One region of the Duganella sp. CY15W genome, then DNA from elsewhere that is predicted to be linked to it. Evidence: predicted binding sites of a transcription regulator. Region 1 holds the regulator's gene; the other holds the start of a gene.

Region 1 (5,549 bases):
CGGCAAATGGTTCAACGTGATTTCCTACGGCCTGACCGCCGAAGAAGACATCGACTACGCTGCGATGGAAGCACTGGCCAAGGAACACAAGCCTAAGCTGATCATCGCTGGCGCGTCGGCGTTCTCGAAAAAGATCGACTTCGAGCGCTTTGCTGCCGTCGCCAAATCGATCGGCGCCTACTTCATGGTCGACATGGCCCACTACGCTGGCCTGATCGCTGCCGGTCTGTATCCTAACCCGGTGCCGCACGCTGACTTCGTCACCTCGACCACCCACAAATCGCTGCGCGGCCCACGCGGCGGCATCATCCTGATGAAGGCTGAGCACGAGAAAGCCATCAACTCGGCAATCTTCCCTGGCATCCAGGGCGGCCCGCTGATGCACGTGATCGCTGGCAAGGCCGTGGCCTTCCAGGAAGCGCTGCAGCCTGCGTTCAAAGAGTACCAGCAGCAAGTGGTGAAGAATGCCGACGTGCTGGCCAAGACCCTGATCAAGCGCGGCCTGCGCATTGTGTCGGGCGGCACCGAGTCGCACGTGATGCTGGTGGACCTGCGTCCGAAGAACCTGACCGGCAAGGAAGCGGAAGCGATCCTGGGTTCGGCCCACATGACCTGCAACAAGAACGGCATTCCGAACGATCCACAGAAGCCATTCGTGACCTCGGGCATCCGTCTGGGTTCGCCTGCGTTCACCACCCGTGGCTTCAAGGAAGCGGAAGCGGAACAAGTCGGCAACCTGATCGCAGACGTGCTGGATAACCCGCACGACGCGGCCACCATCGAGCGCGTGAAAGCGGCGGTGAAGGTGCTGGCTGACAAGTTCCCTGTCTACGCCAAGTAATTGCAGTACCGTGACGCCGGCAGTGGCCGGCGTCACTAAACCAAAGCGCCCATATGAAATGTCCGTTCTGCCAGCATGAAGATACCCAGGTCCTCGATACGCGTGTATCGGAGGAGGGGGATGCTATCCGCCGGCGCCGGCGCTGCGGCAAATGTGATAAACGATTTACCACGTATGAGCGCATTGAACTGGTGATGCCGTATGTGGTCAAGAAGAACGGCAGCCGTACCGAATTCTCCTCGGTCAAGCTGCGCGGCAGTCTGGAGCTGGCCTTGCGCAAGCGTCCCGTGGCGGCGCCTGCGGTTGATGCGGCCGTTGCCTCGATTGAAGAAAAGCTGCTGACCAGCGGCCAGCGTGAAGTCGATACCGGCTACATCGGCGAGCTGGTGATGCAGGAGCTGAAGCGTCTCGACAACGTCGCCTTCATCCGCTTTGCATCCGTCTACAAAAACTTCGAGGACCTGGCCGAGTTCCAGAACGCGATTGCCGAAGTAGGGCAGGAGCGTAAGCCGTCCCGCAAAAGCTAGCATCCTGCTGGCGCACTTTTGATACACCTCATATTCTCAGCATTAAGCGCTGCTACCTTCTAGCACAGTCTTCCTGACTTGCGGAGGTGTGCCATGCGCGCACGCGGCAATAGCGGCTATACGCTGCTGGAAATCCTGATTGCAGTCGTGGTGCTGGCCCTCGGCATCATCGGCGGCGTGGCCTTGCAGATGGCGTCGTTGCGGGCGCGGCACCAGGCGGTGCTACTGTCGCAGGCGGCACAACTGGCGGCCGCCTTGTCGGAGCGCATGCGGGCGAATCCATCCTCAACCGACGTTTATCTGACCCTCAATTACGATGCCTATGCCGAGCCCATGCCGGTTGTGCCCGCAGCCTTGTGCGATGGCAGCGCATGCAGTCCGTCGCAACTGGCGTTGGCCGATTTGTACGAGGCCAAGCAACTGGTACGGCAAACGCTGCCCGCCGGTCGCGTAGTGATTTGCCGCGATGGTGGCTTGTGGAGCGGTGGCAAGCTGCGCTGGTCTTGCGCGGGTGACGCCGCTGCGCCGATGGTGGTCAAGGTCGGCTGGCGCGGCAAGCATCCCGATGGCACGCCGTTCACCGATGCGGCTGGCGAATATGCGCCAGGCGTGGCGCTGACGGTGGGAGCCATGCCATGAGACGCGCGTGCGGCTGGGGCATGATCGAATTCCTGGTGGCGATCGCGCTAGGCCTGCTGATTACGCTCATGGGCAGCGGCCTGTTGCTGGCGTCCAGCAGCAACTACCGCAATCACAGCGACAATGTCTGGCTGGCGGATGGCGGCCGTTACGCCATGCGTATCATGGCGCAGGCAATACGCCAGGGCGCTTATGTCAACTGGGACAGCGAGCTTGCGCCGGCGGAGCTCGCGCCCGATGCGCCGGCTGCGATTACCGGCCTGGATGCCGCCAGCGTCACCCGCAGCAGCGATGGTATCAGCGCGCCACAGCCTGCGGTAGCCAATGGCAGCGACGTGCTGGCCGTACAGTTTTCCGGTTCAGGCACAGGCGCGAATGGCGATGGTTCCAGCATCAACTGCGCGGGCTTCGGCGTGGCTGGTGGCACGCGTGGCTGGAGCATATTCTACGTTGCGGCGGATGCCGGCGGCGAGCCGGAGTTGCGCTGTAAATACCGCAGCGCGGCTGGCTGGGGCGCAGACGCCATCGTGCGCGGCGTCGATTCCTTTCAAGTGCTGTATGGCGTGGACACCGATACGCCGATGGACGGCGTGCCCAATACCTATCTGAACGCCACCGGAGCGGCGGCGCTGGGCTGGAAGCGCGTTTGCAGCGTCAAGCTGGCGTTGCTGCTGCATGGCGAGCGCAACACGCGCGCGGATACGGCGCCTGCGCGTTTTGACTTGTTCGGTACGGCGTATGCGGATGCACATGGCGAGGACCTCGGGGTTCGCGTTGTGGAGGGCAGTCTGCCGGCGGCGCAGCGTCAGCGTGCGCGGCGGCTGTTCAGCATGACAGTGGCATTGCGCAACCGGGGCGGTTGAATCATGCGCAGGCAGCGAGGCATCGCGTTGTTGGTCAGCCTGGTGTTGCTGGTGATGGTCATGTTGCTTGGGGTGTCGGCAGCGGTGCTCAGCTTGCAGGGCGAGAAGGCTGCGCGCAGCGAGCGTGATCGGGATGTGGCATTTCTGACAGCGGAGGATGCCTTGGGCGATGCGGAGCGTGATATCCAGGACAGCAGCGACCCGGCACGGCGCGAGGCCTTTGCCAATGGCGAGGCATTTTCCAGCCAGTGCGGCAGCGGTGGTGTGGGCCTACGCTTGCGGCCAGCCGGCGCGCAGAAACCAGCCTGGCAGACGGTCGATCTATCCGGCGTGGAGGATGGCGGCGCCTGTAGCGCTACGCACGGCGCTTATACCGGGGCGGCAATGGCGACAGGCGAAGGCTTCCTGCCATTCAAGAAACCACGCTACGTGATTGAACGGATGGAGTGCCACCAGCCAGGCGACGATGCGTCCGCAGGCGCCAAGCCGCATTACTGTTATCGCGTCACGGCGATAGGCTTTGGCGCCAAGCCCGAGGCGGAGGTGGTGCTGCAAAGCGTTTTTATTAAGCCGGAATGAGGAGCGCATCATGAGCGTGATACGGCATTGGTATGCTGCGGCAGTCTTCTTCACTGCCGCAGCGACAACGCAGGCCAGTCCGCCGACGCTGGCGATCGATAGCTTGCCGCTCGCAGCAAGCTGTGGTGCGCCGACACCAGCGAACGGTGCCGCCTTAGTGCTGGCCGGCACGGGCGATCTTTATCAAGCCACGATGACGCGCGATGACTGGGGCGGCCATTTCGCGCGCTACCTGTTTTCGGGCGAAGGCGGAGCCTCGGCACTTGCCTGGGATGCCGGCGCCATACTCACCGGCGCACCGGGCAGGCCGCCTGTGCCTGCGCCTGAGCTGCGGCAGATCTACACCTCGTTTGTCCAGCCGGATGGCGCACTGGTCATGGTGCCGTTCACGTGGTCTACGCTGTCGCTGCAGCAGCAGGCGCTGCTTAATCTTGAAGATGGCCAGGGTGAACAACGCCTGGCCTATTTGCGTGGCGACCGGTCGCTGGAGAGCACGGCATTTCGCCAGCGTAGCAGCGTTCTCGGCGATGCCGTGCACAGCACGCCAGTGTATGCAGGGCCGGTTGAACAGCAGGCGGTTGTCTACCTCGGAGCCAATGACGGCATGCTCCACGCCTTCAAGGCCAGCACCGGCGTGGAGATTTTCGCCTATGTGCCGGATGCACTGTTCGCCCAGCTTTATCATCTGAGTGAGGCCGTCTATGCACATCGGGCTTATGTGGATGGCCCGGCCAGTATCGGCGATGCGCTGATTGGCGGCGAAAAGAAAAGCATCCTGCTTTCCGCCATGGGCGGCGGTGCAAAAGGCGTGTTTGCGCTGGATGTCACTGATCCCGATAACTTTGCGGGCGGCCTGGGCGCGCTATGGGAATTCACCAACCGCGACGATCCGATGATGGGCAACGTCATCGCCATCCCGCAGGTCGCCAGAGTGCGCGTGCGCCGCAATGTGTATCGCTACTTCGCTATCGTTCCCAGTGGCGTCAACAACTATGAGGACGGCGGTGATGGCAAAGGCGCGTTGTTCCTGCTGGCGCTCGACAAGCCACGCACAGAAGGCTGGAAAATCAACAGCAACTACTACCGCATTACGACGCCGATCGCCGACAAGTCGCTGGCCAATGCCTTGAACGCGCCGGTTTTGCTCAACGATAGCGACGGCGCGCTGCGCTATGCCTACGCTGGCGATTTACAGGGCAATGTGTGGCGCTTTGATTTCAGTGGCAACGCGCCGTGGTCCAAGGCGCCGGGCAAGCCGCTGTTCGTTGCGCGCGATGCTGCCGGACATCGGCAGCCGATTACGCAGCGGCCACTGCTGGCGTTCGCCAGTGTGCATGGCTATATGGTGTTGTTCGGCACTGGCCGGTTGATCGAAGCGGCCGACCGTAGCGCTGCCAACGCGGTAACACAGTCTTACTACGCCATTCTCGATAGCCTGCAAACGCCGCCAGACGTCATCACCAGCCGTCACCAGTTGGCGCAGCGTTTTCTCGACGGCAGTGGCGCGCTGCTCAGCATCAGCGGCGCGCGCATGGATGTGGGCAGCAAAGGCTGGTATCTCGATTTCATTGAGACCGCCGAGCGCAGCGTCAACGCCGGGCTGCTGGCGGACGGCGCCGTGCTGTTCAATACAGTGCTGCCGGGTGCCGATATATGCAGTCCAACGCGCAGCCGCAGTTACGCGCTCAGCGCGCTATCCGGACTGCCGGAGGGCGGATTTACCGCAGTCCTGCCCGGCAACGAAGCGCTGGTTGGCCTGCTGCTGCCGTTCTATGCACCGGCGCCGGTATTGCTGCCGCCGGCGGTCACGAGTTCGGCACGCGACGCGCTGGGCCGCATCGTGCAGGAAAATACCTATGCGATGGCGCAGCCTGGCGGAGCGGGGCCGTTGACCGTGGTGGGGCGCATGAAATCCATACGCCGTGCCGGCCGCTTGAGCTGGCGTGAAGTCAGCAACTGGCGCGAACTGCACGAGGCGGCAAAATGAAGCCAGCAGGATTCACGCTGATTGAATTGCTAGCCGCGCTCGTGATTATCGCGGTGCTGTCGGCGCAGGCGGTGCCTGCCTACCAGCAGCACCTCATCCGCACGCGCCGCCAC
Region 2 (5,549 bases), on a different contig from region 1:
AGGCGCAGACTGCGCCCTTGCGCTTGCCGCCCTGGTTGACTGCCACAGCGGTGTCGTTGACCACTTTCAGGAACGGCACCACGCCTTGCGATTTGCCGTTGGTGCCCTTGATGTGGGCGCCCAGTGCGCGCACCGGAGTCCAGTCGTTGCCCAGGCCACCGGCGAATTTCGCCAGCAGGGCGTTTTCCTTGATGGCGTCGTAGATGCCTTCCAGGTCGTCCGACACGGTAGTCAGGTAGCACGACGACAGCTGCGAACGCTGGGTGCCCGAGTTGAACAGGGTCGGGGTCGACGACATGAAGTCGAAGGTCGACAGCAGGTTGTAGAACTCGATGGCGCGCGCTTCGCGGTCGGCTTCGTTCAGGGCCAGGCCCATGGCGACGCGCATGTAGAACGCCTGCGGCATTTCGATGCGGACGTCACGCACGTGCAGGAAGTAGCGGTCGTACAGGGTTTGCAGGCCGATGTAGCCGAACTGCAGGTCGCGGTCGGCAACGATGGCTTTGGCCAGGCGGGCCAGGTCGAATTCGCCCAGTTTGGTGTCCAGCAGTTCAGCGGCGATACCTTTGGCGATGTACTGCGGGAAGTAGGTCACGTATTCCGCAGCGGCGGCGCCCTGCGCCACTTCCTTGCCGAAGACTTCCTTGCGGATGGTGTGCAGCAGGATGCGTGCGGTCACCTGCGAGTAGGCCGGATCCTTTTCCATCAGCGCGCGGGCAGCCAGGATGGCGGATTTGTGCAGCTCTTCGACCGGTACGCCGTCGTACAGGTTTTTCAGGGTTTCAGCGACGATGGCGTCGGCATCCACGTGTTTTTCCAGGCCGATGCAGGCGGCGCCAATCAGGCTGGTGACACGCGCCAGTTCCAGCGGCTTGCGCTCGCCGTTTTCCAGCACATGGATTTGCGGTGCATTGATGGCGGCAGCGGCGCCGGCGGCTTCCTTGGCGGCGCGGCGCTCTTCCATATGCTTGGCGCGGTACAGCACGTAGGCGCGGGCCACGTCATGTTCGCCCGAACGCATCAGGGCCAGTTCAACCTGGTCTTGCACGTCTTCGATGTGGAAGGTGCCGCCCGATGGCTGGCGGCGCACCAGCGCCGACACCACGCTGGCGGTCAGCTGTTCCACCAGTTCGCGCACACGGGCGGACGCAGCACCCTGGCCGCCGTTGACGGCCAGGAAGGCCTTGGTCATGGCGACAGCAATTTTCGACGGCTCAAACGCGACGACCGCGCCGTTACGGCGGATGATGCGGTAGTCACCGAGGTCGCTGGCAGCGGTAACCGGGCTGCTGGCGGCGCTCGCAGCGGCCGCAGGTACCAGCGCTGGATTGATGGTGATGTCTTGAGTAGATTGCATTTAAGCTCCCCGATAACTACGTGCAGTCATAGCTGCGCGCCGTGTGTGTGTATAAAAAAAGGCAAAAATGAAGCGTCCGGACCTGACTGCTGTCCAGTTAAACGGCAATAAAAAGGGTATTCGTCTGACCAGGAAGGATTGCAAATAGTTTAAGAACTGGTGTCATGGGAACTACTATATCTAGTGATTGGTCAGAACCTATCCACTGATTGTAGTGGTCACACTGGAGCACGGCAAGTGAGAAATTTTGATGTTTCCAGCAATTTTTCTCTTGACTTTAAGGAAGCCCAACAGGGAAGCCAAGTGTGGCGCTAGCGCCTACTAACATTGCCGCTTTCTTAAGCAGTTTTTGATAATGTTCCCAATCAAATAATGGCCCCGGATCGGTCTTGCGGCCCGGTGCTATGTGTTCATGTCCCTGTACCCCGGTCAGCGGATAGTGCTGCTGCAACGCGATGGTCAGTGCGGCCAGCGCTTCGTACTGCGCCGCTTCAAACGCCACAAAGTCGCTGCCCTCGAGCTCCACGCCAATCGCAAAATCATTACATTTTTCACGGCCGCGGAAGCTGGACAAGCCCGCATGCCAGGCCCTGTCGTTAGCAGAAACATACTGAATGACGCGGCCATCGCGGCGGATGAAAAAGTGGCTGGAGACCTTCAGCCCGCGCAGGTCGGCGAACGAGGGGTCAGCATTATAGTCGATCCGGCCGCAGAACAGGTCGGACACATGCGGCCCGCCGAACTGCCCGCACGGCAGCGAGATGTTGTGCACCACCAGCAGCGTTATATCGTCCGGCACCGGACCGGGACGTGCATCGAAATAGGGACTGTCATAGCGGACTGCCTGCGGCAGCCAGCCGTCAAAAAAACTCACGCTTCCGGCTCCTGAATATTCAATTTCTGCATTTGATAGCGCAGCTGGCGGAAGCTGATGCCCAGCAGCTGCGCCGCCTGCGTGCGGTTGAACTGCGTCTGCGCCAGCGCGCGCAAAATGATCTCGCGCTCGACCTGGTTCAGATACTCGGGCAGGCTGCTGGGCAGGCTGTCCGGATTCGGCGGCGGCACGGCCGATGGCGCCGCCGGCATCGGCGACGGCAGCGGCGCAGCCGCCATGTCGGCCAGCCGCGCACCTTTCAGCGCCAGGTCGCCAACCTGGATCACGCCGCCGTTGGCAAACGCCAGCGCGCGCTCGAGGATGTTTTCCAGCTCGCGCACATTGCCGGGAAACGCATAGCCGCGCAGCGCCTCCAGCACGCCCGGCCCCAGCGCCACCTTGTGCTCAAAGGTGCCCAGGCGTTCAAGGATGGCGGCCGTCAGCACGTCCAGGTCGTCGAGCCGCTCGCGCAACGGCGGCAGACTCAGTTCAATCACGTTCAGGCGATAAAACAGATCCTGGCGGAAGCTGCCCTGCTCCACGCACTGCGCCAGGTTCTTGTGGGTGGCGCTGACAATCCGCACATCGACCGGTTCCTCGGCCGTGGCGCCCAGCTTGCGCACGCGCCGCTCCTGGATCGCGCGCAGCAGCTTGACCTGCATGGCCAGCGGCAGGTCGGCCACCTCGTCCAGCATCAGCGTACCGCCGTTGGCCGCCTGGAAGAAGCCTTCACGGTCATCGACCGCACCGGTGAAAGCGCCCTTGCGGTAGCCAAAGAACTCGGCTTCCATGAGCGCCTCGGGAATCGCGCCGCAGTTGACGGCGATGAAGGGCTTGGCCGCGCGCGAGCTTTGCGCATGGATCTCGCGCGCCGCCAGCTCCTTGCCGCTGCCCGATTCGCCGTGGATCGCCACCGGCGCCATCGACCGCGCCAGCCGCGCGATCTGCGCGCGCAAGGCCTGGATCACGGCCGACTCGCCGCGCAGGCGGCTGACGGTGGGCGCGGCGCTGGGCGCCTGCACCGCTGCCGGCCCGGCGTTGAGGCGCAGCGCCGACTGCACCATCACGCGCAACTGGTCCAGCGCCACCGGCTTGGAGATGTAGTCGAACGCCCCGGCTTTGAGCGCGATGACGGCGTTGTCGGTGCTGCCGAAAGCCGTCACCACCGCCACCGGCGTGTTCTTGTACGCCGCCGTGACTTCGCGCACCAGCTCCAGTCCCAGGCCGTCCGGCAGGCGCATGTCGGTCAGCACCAGCTGGTATTCCGTGTCCACCAGCAGCGCGCGCGCTTCGGCCAGCGAGGCGGCGCTGTCGACATCCAGCCCCATTTTGAGCAGGGTCAGTTCCAGCAGTTCGCGCAGGTCGGCCTCGTCGTCAACGACGAGCACACGCGGCGAACGCGGGGCCTGCGGGGAGCGAGCACTCATCAAACAGCCTTTCCTTACTTCTGCCCAGGCCAGGCGAAGGTGATAACAAAGCGTCCGCTCAGGGCGGGGCTGCCGTCGGCGCTGTCCTGATTATCGAAACGATATTCATAGTCCAGCCGCGCTTCATTATTCAAGCACAATTCCCGCGCCAGATACAGCCCCAGTCCCGTGCCCTTGCTGGATGTGGTGTAAAACGGCTCAAACAAATGCGCCCGCACTTCGGGTGAAATGCCGGGACCATCATCCTGCACATGCAGCTCCAGGCGCTGCGCCGTATCGTGCACGACGTCGAGACGGATGGAATGCCGGCCGCCGCTGGCATAGCGCACGGCGTTGTTGAGCAGGTTCAGCACCACCTCGCGCAGGTGCAGCGCGTCGAAGCGCACCTGTGTATCCGGCGCCACAATCAGGCTCACGATCTCCGGCGCCAGGCTGTGCGTCTCGATGAATTCCGCACGCAGTTCCGCCAGGAAGACATCCAGCGCCAGCGGCTCGATGTGCGACTGCGCCTTGCGCGACAGCTGCAGGATGTCTTCCACCATGCGATTCACGCGCGTGACATTGTCACCCACGATCTTGAGCAAACGCTGGTGCACCGGGTCGCCCAGGTCTTCCCCCAGCAGCGCAGTGGCGTGGCCAATCGCCGACAAGGGATTGCGCACCTCGTGCGCGATGCTGGCGGTCAGGCGTCCCATCGAGGCCAGTTTCAGCTGCTGCGCCTGATTTTCAATGCCGGTGACGTCCTGCAGAAAGATCACGCTGCGTTCGGCCCCGAGGCCATGCGTGTCGGCGGCGGCAAAGCGGACTTTCAAATGGGCAGCCAGGTTGCGGCGCGCGCTCCAGGCGGCAGTGACGTCTTCCAGCGCCGCGTCGTTGAACGGCTTGATAGTCAGGAACACAGTGGAACGCGCGGGATCGATGCGCCACGCGTGATACGCCTGCGCCAGCGGCACCAGCGCCGCCGCGGCGGACAGCTTGAACCTGAGTTCCGGTCCGACCAGGCCCAGCATCTTCTGCGCCGCCGGGTTGCCGGCAAACACCTGGCCGTCGGGATCGACCACCAGGATGCCGTCCACAATATTCGCCATCACCAGCCGGTTGACGGCCTGCTGCACGTTGACCTCCACCCCGCGCCGGATGGCCAGCTCCTCCTGGCCGATCAGTTTGGCGGCCATGCGGTTCACCACCAGCACGGCGGCCAGGAAGGCGGCGCCGTACAGGCCGGCCTGCATCACGTCATGTTCGCTTTCGCTGAGGAAGATTTGCCAGGTGGTGTCGCCCAGAATGAACAGCGCCACCAGCGAGGCGCAAAACAGCGACAGCATCAGCGGCGCCAGGATCGCCAGCCCGGCCAGCGGGAACAGGTACAGGATCGCCAGCCCGCTGCGCATGCCACCGCCGGCCAGGTACAGCAAGGAGATAAACACCAGGTCGATGGCGATTTGCGGCAGCAGCTGCAGCACGAAACGGCGCTGCAGGTAGACCGCCGACAGCGCAAAGCCGATCGCCAGCCCCAGATACATCAGGCAGATTTGCAGATACAGGTACTGGCCCGAAGCGCGCAGGCCGCGGCTGTCAAAGCTCAGGTAGACCAGCAGCACCAGCGCAATCACCACGCGCGTGGCGTTCAGCGTTTGCAGCGACCGCCAGAAGGTTGCGCGCGATTCGGCCGACAAGGCTTGCAGGCGCGCGATCACGGCGCTGGGCGGTCAGGCGGACGGCAGCGCCGCATGGGCCGCGCTGCAGTAGTCGCGGCCATTGGCCTGCACCGTTTCCGAGGCAGGATAGAAGATGCCGCAATGCGCGCACTGCAGCATCACCTCGGCGTCATTGGCGGCCTGGCTGGCGGCGCGCTCCCGGTAGGTCTGCTGCTGCGGCGCTTGCGGCGCCG

Evidence for each region. Region 1 encodes NrdR, which represses ribonucleotide reductase genes. Its sites were predicted from a motif close to CACNANATNTNGTG; they were not measured.
Region 2: the regulator NrdR is predicted to act here: its motif matches at 1,530-1,543, upstream of GTP58_RS17245 (ribonucleoside-diphosphate reductase subunit alpha).

The regions. Positions count from the first base shown of each region.
Region 1 is NZ_WWCQ01000006.1:87,763-93,311, forward strand. Features, by position in the region: gene glyA (serine hydroxymethyltransferase) at 1-841, shown strand, start outside; gene nrdR (transcriptional regulator NrdR) at 895-1,368, shown strand; gene pilV (type IV pilus modification protein PilV) at 1,462-2,007, shown strand; gene GTP58_RS25150 (PilW family protein) at 2,004-2,870, shown strand; gene GTP58_RS25155 (PilX N-terminal domain-containing pilus assembly protein) at 2,874-3,449, shown strand; gene GTP58_RS25160 (pilus assembly protein) at 3,460-5,436, shown strand; gene GTP58_RS25165 (type IV pilin protein) at 5,433-5,549, shown strand, end outside.
Region 2 is NZ_WWCQ01000003.1:497,569-503,117, reverse strand. Features, by position in the region: gene GTP58_RS17245 (ribonucleoside-diphosphate reductase subunit alpha) at 1-1,357, opposite strand, end outside; gene ampD (1,6-anhydro-N-acetylmuramyl-L-alanine amidase AmpD) at 1,635-2,231, opposite strand; gene GTP58_RS17235 (sigma-54 dependent transcriptional regulator) at 2,228-3,658, opposite strand; gene GTP58_RS17230 (ATP-binding protein) at 3,673-5,355, opposite strand; gene GTP58_RS17225 (PP0621 family protein) at 5,368-5,549, opposite strand, start outside.